Regions from separate parts of the Dietzia psychralcaliphila genome, predicted to be linked through region 1. Evidence: predicted binding sites of a transcription regulator. Region 1 holds the regulator's gene; the other holds the start of a gene.

Region 1 (7,128 bases):
CTCATCATCACCTCCGCCACGATCGACCCCGATCGTTTCGCCCGCCACTTCGCGGACCCGGGCGGCCGTCCCGCCCCCGTCATCGAGGTCTCCGGGCGAACCTTTCCCGTGGAGATCAGGTACCGGCCGCTCCAGGTGGAACACGCGGACCGGACGATCGACCTGGACCCCCTGGACGCGCTCGCCGACGCCGTCGGCGAACTTCTCGCCGAGGGGGACGGTGACGTGCTGGTCTTCCTCTCCGGCGAGCGGGAGATCCGCGACGCCGAAGAGGTGCTGCGGGGCCGGAAGTTCAGGAGCACCGAGATCTTCCCGCTGTACGCCCGGCTCACGGCGGCCGAGCAACAGCGGGCGTTCCGCCAGCACTCGACCAGGCGCGTGGTCCTGTCGACCAACATCGCCGAGACCTCGGTGACGGTCCCGGGCATCCGCTACGTCGTGGACACCGGCCTCGCCCGGATCTCCCGCTACTCCACCCGCACCAAGGTCCAGCGGCTACCGATCGAACCGATCTCGCAGGCCTCCGCCGCACAGCGCGCCGGGCGGTGCGGCCGAGTCGCGGACGGCATCTGCATCCGCCTGTACTCGGAGGACGACTTCGACTCCCGACCCGAGTTCACCGCCCCGGAGATCCTGCGTACCAACCTCGCTTCGGTCATCCTGTCGATGGCCGACCTCGACCTGGGGGCCGTCGACGACTTCCCGTTCGTCGAACCACCCGACCGCAAGGCCATCCGCGACGGCATGACGTTGCTCACCGAGCTGGGGGCGCTCCGGATCGACGACGACGAGCGGCCACATCTGACAAAGGTGGGCCGCGACATGGCCGCGCTACCGCTCGATCCACGACTGGCCCGGATGGTCGTCGAGGGTCACGGCAACGGATCGCTGGCTGACGTGTTGGTGGTGGTGGCGGCCCTGACGGTGCAGGACGTCCGCGAACGGCCCGCCGAGGAACGCGACAAGGCAGACCAGTTCCACCGCAGGTTCGCCGACAAGTCGTCGGACTTCCTGGGCTACCTCAACCTGTGGCGCTACATCACCGAGCAGCGCCGTGAGCTCAGTGGCAGCGCGTTCCGCAAGATGTGCAGGGCCGAGTACCTGCACTGGCTGCGCATCCGCGAATGGCAGGACCTCACCGCGCAGCTCGCCAGCATGTGTCGCGAACGCGGCTGGCACCCCGCGTCCGGTCATGCCCCCGAGGACGATCTCCACAAAGCCATCCTGTCGGGACTGCTCACCAACGTCGGGATGCGGGACGAGGAGACCCGCGAGTTCCGCGGCACCCGCGGAATCCGCTTCCAGGTCTTCCCCGGTTCGGACCTGGCCCGGAGACCGCCGCGCTGGATCATGGCCTCGGAGCTCGTCGAGACCTCGAGGCTGTGGGCCCGGGACGTGGCGCGAATCGACCCGGGGTGGATCGAACAGCTCGGTGGGCACCTGGTCCGGACCCAGTACTCCGAGCCGCACTGGTCGGACGCCGAGGGTGCCGCGATGGCCTACGAGAAGGTCCTGCTCCTGGGGCTGACCGTGGTCGAGGCGCGCCGCATCCTGCTGTCCCGGGTCGACGCACCCCTGGCGCGCGAGATGCTGGTCCGGCACGGGATCGTCGAGGAACTATGGACCACCCGCATCCCGGTGATCCTGGAGAACGCCGAGGCAGTAGCCCAGGCGCGTGAGCTCGAGACCCGTAGCCGGCGCCGTGACCTGGTGATCGACGACGACGCCCTGGTCGAGTTCTACCTCGATCGACTCCCCGCTGACATCACCTCGGGGCGTCACCTGGACTCGTGGTGGAGGAAACAGGGTCACCGGGATCCGGACCACCTGAGGCTCAGGCCCGAGCAGATCCGCACCTCGGACGCCGCTCCGGCCGCCTCCGCGTTCCCTCCCTTCTGGAGGCAGGGAGAGCGGAGTTTCGAGCTCAGGTACGCGTTCGACCCGGGTGTCGATTCCGACGGCATCACCGTGCGGATCCCTCTCCCCCAGCTGTCCTCGGTCGCCACGTCCGGCTTCGAATGGCTCGTCCCCGGTCTCCGTGAAGAGCTCTACACCGAGATGCTCCGGACACTGCCCAAGTACCTGCGACGTCTGTGTTCCCCGCCTGCCGAGTACGCCGCCCTCGTGGCCGGTGATCTCACCCCACGTTCGGCACCTCTGCCGGTGGCGCTCGCCGCGGCTCTCTCGGCGCGGATCGGGACGACCGTGGAACCACGCGAGTTTCACCCGGAGCGACTCCCCGACCATCTGCGGATGCGCTTCGAGGTTGTCGACGGTGACGAGGTGGTGGCGTCCGGAACGGATCTGGGTGCACTGCGCACCCGCCTGGTGGACAAGGTCCGGGCCACTCTCAACTCCCGGCTCGTCCCCGATGACGGTCCGTATCGGGCGTGGACCTCCGCCACGATCGGGGATCTGGCACCCTCGATCACCGGAACGGTCGACGGGGTGGAGGTCACGGTCTACCCGGCCCTGCAGGTGCGGGCCGACGGCATACACCGGATCGCCTGCGCGACAGAGGAGGAGCGACGGGCCGCACAGACCACAGCCGTGCTGACCATGATCTCCGGCGGCCTGGTCTCGGCGACCTCGATAGTCCGGGGCCGTCCGGTCGAACAGCGCCTCGCGCTCACCCAGTATCCCCATGGAGGTGCCGACGGCCTGGTGTCGGATGCATCGTTGGCCGTGTGCGGGCGGATGCTCGCTCAACGCAAGGGAGCCCCCGTGCTCACGGTGGACGACTTCGCCCAGCTGCGTGCGACAGCCGAGTCCGAGGCTCCGGCCGCCGTGACCGCCGCCATCTCCGCCGCCCTGCCGGCGTTGGTGGCCGCCCAGTCGGTCTCAGCCCGTCTGGCGCAGGTGCCCCGGGAGATCGCAGACGACATCAGACCTGCTCTGGACTTCCTCGTCGGCAAGGGGTTCCTCGCGCGTCATCCGGCGGAATTGCTGCCCCAACTCGAGCGACATGTGAGGGCGATCGATCTCAGGCTGGACATGGCGGAGAAGTCACCGTCGAGGTACAGGGATCTCACAGCCCGACTGGAGACGTCCGAGGCAACGGTCGCGGAAGCGACGGCAGCGCTACGCAGACGACCGGGTGGGGCGCGGACCTCTCGGGATCTGCGGTGGCTGCTGGCGGAGTACCGGGTCGGACTCTTCGCGCAATCGCTGGGAACCGCTCGTCCGGTATCCGCCGAGCGGATCGAGAAGGCCGTCGCCGCGGCGCTGTCGCGACGCAACGGGCGGTGAACCCACACACAGCGCATTCGCTGTCAGGCGGAGCGCTGAGCCTCCGCCGGTAGGCGCGCTAGTGCGTGGCGTGCCGCTCACGGAGGGCGATGATCTCGCTCTCGAAATCCGCGGCCGAACTGAATTGCTTGTAGACGGACGCGAAGCGCAGGTAGGCGACCTCGTCGAGATCCTGGAGCGGGCCCAGGATCGCGAGACCGATTTCGTGCGCGGGAACCTCTGACGCCCCGCCCGCCCTGACGGCGTCCTCGACCTGTTGTGCCAGACGCCGGAGAGCGTCTTCCTCCACCGCCCGACCCTGGCACGCGCGTCTGACGCCGCGAACCACCTTGTCGCGGCTGAAGCTCTCGGTGACGCCGCTGCGCTTGAGCACGGTCAACAACGGAGTCTCGAGGGTCGTGAACCGGTGTCCGCATTCAGGGCACTCGCGTCGACGTCTGATCGCCTGCCCTTCGTCGACCGACCGCGAGTCGATCACCCGGGAGTCCTCGTGGTGACATATGGGGCAGTACATTCCAGCTTCGCCATTCGTCGACCGGCTCCGCACGTGTCCGCCGGCAGTAGCCGACAGCGGTACGGGGGCGACGGGTCGCCGTCCCGGGATCATTCTAGAAGGCGATGCCATAGGTCACGCGTAGGCGGGCCCGCCCAGGAGTGCCAGCGCCAGCAGCATCAGGACCCCGAACACGATTCCGCAGACCAACAGAGCCCACGTGGGGACGTCGTCGACCACCGGCGCATTCGTCCGCACTTCGCCGCCGCAGGCTCTGACCTGGTCCGCCGACGCGGGTCGGACGAGCACCCGACGACCGGGTGCCACCGATCGTGTGGACAGCTGACGTCCACGGTCGAGGGTCCGCGTGGTGTGACGGATGTGCGTGTCGCGGCGGGACCGCAGCCCGGACGCGGCGGGCCGGTCGTGGTCGGTCGCGCAGACCTCCGTCCAGTGCATCGACGGACGCGCCTGTGACTGCATCTCCAGAACGGACATGAAAACTCCCAACTCGATATGGTGTGCGAAGTTCGTTCGCACGCCCGTGTGCATTTGTGTGCACATCTGTTCGAACTCGAACCTGACTAGAGTTGTATCACGCGGGTCCGACAGAGTCGACATTCCAGAGGATATTTCTTCGAACACCTGTGTGGCGCGGACGGTCCGCGGGAAGTAGGGTGTACACAGATAGAGACGTCGAACACCCATTCGCCGAAGGGACCCACACATGCCCAAGCCCGACTTCGAGGCCCTGACGCCTCGTCAGAAGAGCGTTCTGTTGCATATCCACGACACGGTCAAGGACCGGGGCTACCCCCCGAGCATCCGCGAGATCGGTGACGCCGTCGGTCTGCAGTCGACCTCCTCTGTCGCACACCAGTTGCGGACACTGGAGAAGAAGGGCTTCCTGACCCGGGATCCTCACAAGCCGCGGGCTGTCGACGTCCACGGCGTCCCGGGGCAGCGGTCCCGGGGACGGCGCGCACCTGCTCAGGAGGAGCCGCGGCCCAGTGGGGCGGTCGAGCCGGTATACGTTCCCGTACTGGGCCGCATCGCGGCCGGCGGGCCGATCCTGGCCGAGCAGGCGGTGGAGGAGGTCTTCCCACTCCCGTCGGATCTGGTGGGTTCCGGCGACCTGTTCATGCTCCGAGTGGTCGGTGAGTCGATGATCGACGCCGCCATCTGTGACGGCGACTACGTGGTGGTACGTCGGCAGAACGTGGCGGACAACGGAGACATCGTGGCGGCGATGATCGACGGGGAGGCAACCGTCAAGACCTTCCGCAGGGACGCGAGCGGGGTGTGGCTCCTGCCCCACAACCCGTCGTTCAGTCCGATTCCCGGGGAGCACGCGACGATCCTGGGGAAGGTCGTCACCGTCTTCCGCAAGCTCTGACCCCGCGCGGAGTCGGTGTCGTCTGACCTCGTGACAGGGTCAGGCGACACCGTCGTGCGAACTGCCGGTGCGGTACTCCCCTAGCTCTCCGGCCACGGAGGAGGGCAGCCGGACCACGATCCGGGTGCCGTCCTGCGTGTGTTGCTCGTCCACCACTGCGCCCTCTGCGTGCACACGGGAGACCACGTCACCCCGGGTGAAGGGGATCTCGAGCGTCACCTGCGTGTCCCCGGAGGCGACAACCCGCATGATCCGTTCGAGGAGCTCGTCGAAGCCTTCTCCCGTCGCCGCCGAGACGAAGACCGCGTCCGGGAGGGCGTGATGTAGTTCGGTCAGCACGACGGGGTCCGCCACATCGATCTTGTTGATCACCACGAGCTCGCGCGGACTCTCAGCGTTCTGTTCCTCGACGACATCGTTGATGACGGTGCGGACGGCCTCGATCTGGCGCAGCGGGAAGGCGTCCGACCCGTCCACCACGTGCAGGAGCAGCTCGGAATCGACGACCTCCTCCAGCGTCGAACGGAAGGCCTCGACGAGCTGCGTCGGGAGGTGTCGGACGAACCCGACGGTGTCGGTGAAGACCACGGTGCGCCCGTCCGGGAGCTCGGCCCGCCGGGTGGTGGGGTCGAGGGTGGCGAACAGCGCGTTCTGGACCAGAACGCCGGCACCGGTGAGGCGGTTGAGCAGACTGGACTTGCCGGCGTTCGTGTACCCGGCGATAGCGATCGAGGGCACCGGGGTGGCGCGCCGGCGGTGCCGCTTGGTGTCCCGGGCCTGCTTCATGCCCTTGATCTCCCGACGCAGCCTGGCCGTGCGCTCCCGGATACGGCGGCGATCCGTCTCGATCTTCGTCTCACCGGGACCGCGGAGACCGACGCCCCCGTTGCTGCCCGCCCGGCCACCCGCCTGCCTGGAGAGTGCCTCGCCCCAGCCGCGTAGGCGCGGCAACATGTACTCCATCTGCGCCAGGGAGACCTGGGCCTTGCCCTCACGGCTGGTCGCGTGTTGGGCGAAGATGTCGAGGATCAACGCGGTGCGGTCGATGACCTTGACGTTGACGACCTTCTCCAGGGCGATCAGCTGACCGGGAGTGAGCTCACCGTCACAAATCACCGTGTCGGCGCCGGTCGCGTCGATCACGTCCTTCAGCGTCTTGGCCTTGCCCGAGCCGATGTAGGTGGCGGCGTCGGGCTTGTCGCGGCGCTGGATCAGCGCATCGCACACCTCCGAGCCGGCCGTCTCGGCGAGCTGGGCCAATTCGGCCATCGCGGCCTCTGCCTGTGCTGCGGATCCCTCGGTCCAGACCCCTACGAGGACGACCCGCTCCAGCCGGAGTTGGCGGTACTCGGCGTCGTTGACGTCCTGGAGCTCGGTCGACAATCCGGCGACGCGGCGCAGCGAGGAGCGCTCCTCGAGCTGGAAGTCGCCGACCGAAGGATCATGGTCTCGTGTGGCCCGGTCAGGGGCGGTGTCATCGGTAGTCATTCACCGGCATCATCTCATAATTCCGATCGCGACGCCTCCGGGCGAGGAGTTGCGCCCGAGCGCCGGAACCACCCCTCAGCGACGATCGCGGAGGGCCCCGTCAGTGCGGAACCGCCCTCGGTCAGGGACACCTCGATCTCTCCCCCGGGCACTTCCACCACCACCTCGCCCATGGCCTCGCCGGCATCGGCGAGGGCGGCGACGGCGGTGGCGACGATTCCCGTACCGCAGGACATCGTCTCCCCTGATCCACGTTCGTGGACTCGCATCGACACCCGCCCGTCGGTGAGCGGTGTGGCGATCTCCACGTTGACCCCCCCGGGGAAGAACCCGGTGTCGTACACCGGGGCTTCGTGCACCGGCAGGTCACGCAGCGCCGCGGCTCCCAACCCCGGGACGATGCATGCGAGGTGGGGGTTGCCCATGTCGACGGCGAGGCCGGCGTACACCCGACCACCCAGGTCGACGGAGGAGACCCCGAGGAGTCCGGGCTCCCCCATGT
Region 2 (7,128 bases), 1.8 Mb from region 1:
CAAGCGCGTCGAGGGAGGCCGGGTCTCCAACCGACTGGGAGACGAACTCCGCGCCGGGGCGTACGTGACGCTCGTCGGGACGCCGCAGTCGTCGGGCGACTTCGCGATCCCCACGCCGGAGACCCCGTCACTGCACATCGCCGGCGGGGTGGGCATCACGCCGATCATCAGCCTGCTGCGACGGATCGGCCGCGACGCGTGCAACGCCGGGACCCGCGCCAACGCCACCCTGCTGTACTTCAACAGGGACGACCGCTCGATCATCTTCGAATCCGAACTGCGTGAACTCGCGCGAGAGTCCGGCGTCCAGTTGCATGTGTTCACCGATGCCCCGTCCGCGCGGGGAGACCTGTCGACGGGCCGACTCGGCCCCGAACTGCTGCAGCGCGTGGTGCCCGACGCCGCCGAGCGCGAGACCTACGTCTGCGCCCCGGCCGCGCTCATAGACCTGACCCGCGGTTGGCTGCGAGACCTCGGCCAACCGGCCGAACGTTTCCACGCGGAATCGTTCACCGCCCCCGAACTCGACAGGCCGGCCGACGACGGAAGCCGGTACACGGTGCGTTTCCGCCGCACCGGCACGGCCGTGGAGATCGACGGGGCCACGACCCTGCTCGAGGCCGCGGGGCGTGCCGGGATCGCGGTCCCGACCGGGTGCGAGCGCGGCCTGTGCAAGGCGTGCGTGACCGGCAAGCTCAGCGGCACGACCCGAGGAGAGGGCGACGGCCCACTCCAGGAGCGCATCACCGTCTGCACCAGTACTGCCAGCTCGGACATCGAGCTGGACCTGTAGCCGTGTCGCCCGCGCTCTCGCCGGGAGCTGCCGGTCAGCCGTCAGCCCGGGCTGTCACGCCCACTTTCCGCGGGTGTACTGCGGCGGGTACGGCGCCTCGCGCCAGTCCAGGCCCAGTTCGGCGGCCGCGCGCTGGGGCCAGGCGGGCTCGCGCAATCCGGCGCGGCCCAGGAAGACGACGTCGGCACGCTCGTCGACAATCAGCTGCTCGGCGTACTCCGGGTCACTGATGAGCCCCACCGCGCCGGCCAACACCGCACCGGACGCCCGGACCTCCTCGGCCAGCGGCACCTGGTAGCCCTGCTCGAGGGGCACCGGGGGGATCGCGGGAGTGTTGGCGGCGGACGAGACATCGACCAGGTCGACGCCGTGCTCCGCGAGCCGGCCCGCGAGCCAGCGCGAATCCTCCGGGGTCCAGCCCCCGTCCACCCAGTCGGTCGCCGAGATGCGCACGAACAGCGGCTTGCCTTCGGGCCAGACTCTCCGGACGGCATCGCAGATCTCCAGGAGGAGTCGCGAACGGTCGTCCCGCGAGCCGCCGTACTCGTCCGTCCGCTCATTGGACAGCGGAGAGAGGAACTCGTGGATCAGGTAGCCGTGGGCCGCGTGGATCTCGACCACGTCGAATCCGGCCTGGTCGGCGCGGCGGGCGGCGTCGACGAACGCTTCCACCACACCGCGGATCCCCTCGGGATCCAACGCCTCCGGGGTCGCCATGTCACCGAACGGGATCGCCGAGGGAGCGACCGTGCTCCACCCGCCCTCGCCCACGGGCAGTGACCCGGTGGGCTCACCGGGGAAGGCCCTGTAGGTCGATGCCTTGCGGCCCGCGTGCGCCAGCTGGATTCCGATCGCCGCGCCCTGTGAGTGCACGAAGTCCACGATGGGGGCCCACGCGTCCCGCTGCGCGTCGTTCCACATCCCGGCGTCCTGACGGCTGATGCGGCCCTCCGGCACCACGGCGGACGCCTCGGCGAGGATCAGCCCGAACCCGCCCTGCGCCCGCGCCCCGAGGTGCACCAGGTGCCACGGCGTGGGGACACCATCGCCGGCGTCGCACGAGTACTGGCACATCGGCGACAGCCAGGCGCGGTTGCGGATCTCGAGGTCGCGGATGCGGATCGGTTCAAAGAGGAGCGCCATGACCGCGATTAAACCCCGAGCGCGGCTCGCCCCGAGCGGATGGTCCCCGCGCCCGCACCCCCGCGACCCCACCCTCTCGCGGTGGGCACGGTCGGGGCGATCCGGCCCCCGAGGCGTCCGCCGTGCCGGACCGGGCCGACTAGCGTGGGAGGCATGACTGACGCGCAGGCCGGACCCGGCTCCACTCCAGAGCCGCAGCTGACCCACCTCGGCCTCACCCATCTCGACCCGGAGGGCCGGGTCCGGATGGTCGACGTGGGTGACAAGGCCGTCACCACCCGCACCGCCACCGCCGAAGGTGTCTTCCGTACCCGCCCCGAGGTCGTGGACATGGTCGCAGGCGACGATCTGGGCAAGGCCGACGTGCTGGCCACCGCCCGGCTGGCCGGGATCGGCGCCGCCAAGAAGACCTCCGAGCTGATCCCGCTGTGCCACCAGATCCCGCTGAACTCGGTCAAGGTGCGCTTCGACCTCGACGCGCCGGTCGGCGAGATCCGGGTGTCGGCCACCGCCAGGACGACCGGCCGCACGGGCGTGGAGATGGAGGCGCTCACCGCCGTCTCGGTGGCCGGGCTGACGCTGCACGACATGGTCAAGGCCGTGGACCCCCTGGCCACGATGGACGGGGTCCGCCTGGCCACCAAGACCGGCGGGAAGCGGGGCGACTGGACCCGGGAGTCCGACGACGAGTCCGCCCGCGCGGGCACCGGGCGACCCGCGGTGGATTCGGGCCGCAGCGCCGTCGTCGTCGTCTCCTCCACCGCCGCCGCCCACGGCCGACGGGAGGACACCACCGGCCCTGCCATCGAGGGCTGGCTCCTCGAGCGCGACTTCTCCCCCGTCGAGGTCCACGTGGTGCCCGACGCGGATGTCGCCGCGGCGGTGACCGAGCAGGTCCGCCGCAGCCCGGCCGTCCTGCTGACCACCGGCGGCACCGGCGTCGCCCCCGACGACCGCACCCCTGAGGCCACCGCGCCGCACCTGGACCTCGAACTGCCCGGCGTCGCCGAGGCGATGCGCGCGCGCGGGCTGCCCTCGACCCCCACCGCCGCCATGAGCCGCGGCCTGGCGGGCTTCGCCGGACGTACGCTGGTGGCGAACCTCCCGGGCTCCACGGGCGGGGTTCGCGACGGTCTGGCGGTACTCGACGAACTGCTGGACCACCTGCTCGCCGTCCACGCCCACGGCGGCGACCACTGACTGTCCCGGGCCACGTCCGCCCACCGCCCGAGCTCCGCGAGAGGAACCTCCCCATGACAGTCCGCAGTCCACTCGTGCAGATCACCGATGCCGCGATCGACCCCCGTGAGCTCGAGAAGGCCGTCTGGAGCACCGCCGACGGCGCCATGGTCACGTTCTCCGGGGTGGTGCGCGACCACGACCACGGTCGCGACGTCCTCGACATCGAGTACTCCGCCCACCCCACGGCGCAGGACGTCCTGGCGCGACTCTGCGACGAGGTCGCCACCGAGTTCACCTCGCCCGACCTGGAGAAGGGCGGGCAGCTCGACCCACGGCGCTCCGTCCGCATCGGCGCGGTGCACCGGGTGGGGGTGCTACCGGTGGGCGAGGTCGCTGTGGTGGTGGTGGCCGTGGCGCCGCACCGGGCTGAGGCCTTCGCCGCGTGCTCGGAGCTCATCGAACGCCTCAAGCGGGGGGTGCCGATCTGGAAGCGGCAGCGCTTCACCGACGGGGTCTCCGAATGGGTGGGCGTCGGCGACTGCTGAGACGGTCAGGCTGGCCGTCTGCGGGATCCGTGCCTGTTGTGACCCGGCGGGTTGACGAGTGTGCCGTCGTCGGCAATGGTGCGATCCGCGTAGGCGTTCCACTCGCGTTCCCGGATGGCGTCACGAGCACGGGCCAGTGGCCCCTTGGGTCTGGTGCGGTGTTCGTGTCCGGTGTCGGTGATGATGACCAGATCACCCAACGGCCCGGACCGGTAGGCGTTGGTCCCGAACGTCTTCTCCCGGTGGTGTTTCCGACACAGGCAGACGAGGTTCCACTCGGTGGTCGGCCCGCCGAGTTCAGGGTCCTTCTTGTTGAACGCGATCACATGGTCCACGTCGCAGTCCTTGGCGGGAACCGAGCACCCCGGGTGCCGGCAGGTCCCGTCGCGCATGCGGATGCGCTCGGCCATCGCCGGAGTGATCACGTAGCGCAGGGCGTGTTCCGGGGAGTCGAGCACGCCCGGGGCAGGGTCGATGAGCTCGAACCGCACGCTCGCATCGTCGCCCTCGAGCAGTTCCGTGCAGAGCCACTCGAAGCTGCTGTACGTGCCGTGGACGAACTCGACACGGTTGGGCAGGCCCCGGGCCGCGGAGGCGATCACGCTGATGCGGATCGGTTGACCGGCCCGCGCGGCATTGCCCAGTGTGGGCCGGGGCAGGTCCGCCCCGACCCTGACGTCGCCGAGTTCGATGCCGCCGTGCTCGGGCGCGGGGGCAGCGGCGGAGTCGGGGCCGGTCGCGGACGGGCCGGCATCAGGCGGATAGACGGCGAGCGAGGCGAGCGCGTCGGCGCGGAGCTGGTCCATGGGACGATCCAGCCCGTCCGCCAAGGCGGCCGACGCGTCGGTGTCGATGCGACGCCGAAGGAGTTCGGCATCGGCAGCGGTGAGCCTGGCCCACATCGTGGCCATGCCGTGACGGGCGCCGCGGAATCGGACCGAGCGGGTAGCGGCCGCAGCGGCGGCGGCATCCTCCGCGGCAGCCGGGTCGTGTCGCTCCACCGCCTCATCGATCGCAGAGTCCACCGCGGTGCGGCTCGGCCGGTCGCCACCGTCGAGGTCGTCCATGACACGCGCGACCACCTCGTCCTCCACGTCCGACACGATCGCGTCGGGCACCTCGGCCAGGCGGCACGCGATGTCGATCGCCAATTGTTCCGGCATCAGCCCGCGGTCGACCGTGGACCGCAGACGGGGCAGTCGCCGGTGGATCTGCGTCCCGGCCGTCACCAACCGCGCAGCATGCCAACACGTGAGCTGACACGCCGCCACGAGATGATCGCGGGCCCGCGCCTGCGGATCCAACCGGGCGTACGCAGGCCGGCGCGAACCGGCGGCCTCCTCGTCGGCCCGTGCCTGTTCGGACCGAGCGAACTGTTCGACCATGACATGAGCCGCTGCCAGCCGCGTGGCCCCGGCACGGTTCTGCGCCAGCGTCGCGGCACGGGCCGCCTCGCTGACGGACTCCGCGTCGACCATGCCGAGGGGCTCGGGTACGGCGAACAGCGGAGTCGTCGTCGTCACAATCCCACCTCCCCCGTCATCGAACTTACATTCGATAGTACCCGCGGAGGTCCGATAGTACAAGTGTTCGATCACTCACTTTAGTCGGGTACCGACCCACTCGGCCAGCACCCGGGCACACGCGTCCACGCTCTCGACCCACGTGGCCCCCGCGGACTCGTCGGCCGGGTCGGAGACGTACTTGACCAGTCGGGTGGGCACACCCAGCATCGCCCCGGCCGCGGCGACCGCGTACCCCTCCATGTCCACCAGATCCGCGATCGACGCGAGGTGATCGCGCAGCGGCCCGCCGGCCACGAAGCGGTCCCCGGAGGCCAATACCGGCGCGGCGCTCCCGCCCGGAGCGGACGGCAACGCGTGGGCCGGCTCCGGGGTGACCGCGAGAGCCGCCGAGAGGGTGAGGGGAGGCCCGTCGTGGCGGCCGGTGACCGCGTGGAGGGCGAGGTTGTCGAAGTCGTGCTGGAACACCGTCGCGATCTCGTGCGTGCCCTCCATCCCCGGGTGCAATCCGCCGGCGGTGCCCACGTTGACGAGCTCGCGCGGCCGGATCCCGCCACCGAGCGCGTGCGCGACCGCCACGGCGGCCCGCACCTTGCCGACACCCGTCACCAGGACGGGGAAGTCCGTGACGAAGTGACGGGCCTCCTGTTCCAGGGCGACGACGACGAGAGGGTGTGCCGGATCGACCGTTCCGAGGAGTTCCACGGCGTCCACGGTAGTCACCGGGGATCGGGAGCCCGGCATCCTGTCGGTTCCCTGGACATCTCACGGCTCGCGCCTACGGTGGGAGCAGATGGCCCCGATCTCCCGTCGAGCCCAGAGGTGAACCGAGATGCCCGTCCCGTCCCCGCGAACCACTTCTCACGACAACGCCGGCCCCGGAATTACCGCCGCCCGGACCTCGGCCGGTCGCTCCGCCGAACATCGCACCACCGCCCGTCGCGCGCTACTCGCCCTCCCGGCGGTGGCGTTGCTCGCGGCCGCCGGATGCGCGACCGGCTCCGACGACGGGTCCGCCGGCGACCAGACGGTCACAGCGACCGTGACCGCTCCCGTCGAGACCTCCGAATTGCCCACCGAACAGCAGGGTGGCGAGCAGCAGGACGAGCGGGCCGCAGGCGAGGCGTTCGACCGCTCGAACTGCGCGACCGAACTCTCGGGCCAGGACGTCTCCGGCGATGTCCAGGTCCGCGACGGGCAGACGTGTGTGCTGTCCGATCTGACCGTCACCGGAGACATCGACGTCTACGGCGGTGGTCGACTCGAGGCCCGCAACATCCGGGTCACCGAGGACATCGAGGCCGAGGGCCACGCCTTCGTGCTGGTCAACGGAGGCGAGGTGTCGGGGTCGATCGAACTGGACAAGGGTGGCGAGGCGACGGTGGAGAACGTCCGGATCGGCGGCGACCTGGAATCAGAGGACAACTCCGGCCCCCAGCGCTTCGAGGGCAACACCATCGGCGGCGACCTCGAATGCGAGGACAACGTCGAGGCCCCGACCGGCGGCGGCAACCAGGTCGGCGGCGAGCGGGAGGGGCAGTGCGCGGGCCTGTGACCTCGGTGGTGGAAACCGCGCTCACGCGCCTCGTGAACCCATGATCGCGAGGCCCATGCCCGCGAGGCCCGTGGTCGCAAGGCCCGTGGTCGCGGCGCCTTTGTCACCCCGGAGACGGCGCCCACCAGCGCTGGTCCGACTCCCCCAGCGGTAACCGGGCCACCACCTCGTGCCGGGCCCGCCCCCGCGGGCCCTCGCCCAGGAACGAGTCGATCAACGCGATCTCGGACACCGTCCAGGTGCTACTGGCGAAGGTGTCGAGGACCCGCAGCCACGCCGTGGCGTCGTCGCGGCCGCTGAGCCGGGCGAGCGTGAGGTGGGGGCGGAACCGCGCTCCGTCGGGCACACACCCGGCGGCGTTGGCCGCCGACCGGGCCCCGGCGGCCA

The links. The regulator LexA, encoded in region 1, represses DNA repair genes until DNA is damaged. The targets are predictions, from matches to a motif close to CGAACANNTGTTCG.
Region 2: the regulator LexA is predicted to act here: its motif matches at 5,207-5,220, upstream of A6048_RS00750 (HNH endonuclease signature motif containing protein).

Annotation. Positions count from the first base shown of each region.
Region 1 is NZ_CP015453.1:1,980,505-1,987,632, forward strand. Features, by position in the region: gene hrpA (ATP-dependent RNA helicase HrpA) at 1-3,249, shown strand, start outside; gene nrdR (transcriptional regulator NrdR) at 3,308-3,763, opposite strand; gene A6048_RS09075 (hypothetical protein) at 3,878-4,240, opposite strand; gene lexA (transcriptional repressor LexA) at 4,470-5,138, shown strand; gene hflX (GTPase HflX) at 5,178-6,626, opposite strand; gene dapF (diaminopimelate epimerase) at 6,641-7,128, opposite strand, start outside.
Region 2 is NZ_CP015453.1:169,517-176,644, reverse strand. Features, by position in the region: gene A6048_RS00770 (fatty acid desaturase) at 1-793, shown strand, start outside; gene A6048_RS00765 (NADH:flavin oxidoreductase/NADH oxidase) at 848-1,936, opposite strand; gene moaCB (bifunctional molybdenum cofactor biosynthesis protein MoaC/MoaB) at 2,090-3,136, shown strand; gene A6048_RS00755 (molybdenum cofactor biosynthesis protein MoaE) at 3,190-3,663, shown strand; gene A6048_RS00750 (HNH endonuclease signature motif containing protein) at 3,669-5,141, opposite strand; gene A6048_RS00745 (nucleosidase) at 5,262-5,891, opposite strand; gene A6048_RS00740 (hypothetical protein) at 6,019-6,741, shown strand; gene thpR (RNA 2',3'-cyclic phosphodiesterase) at 6,845-7,128, opposite strand, start outside.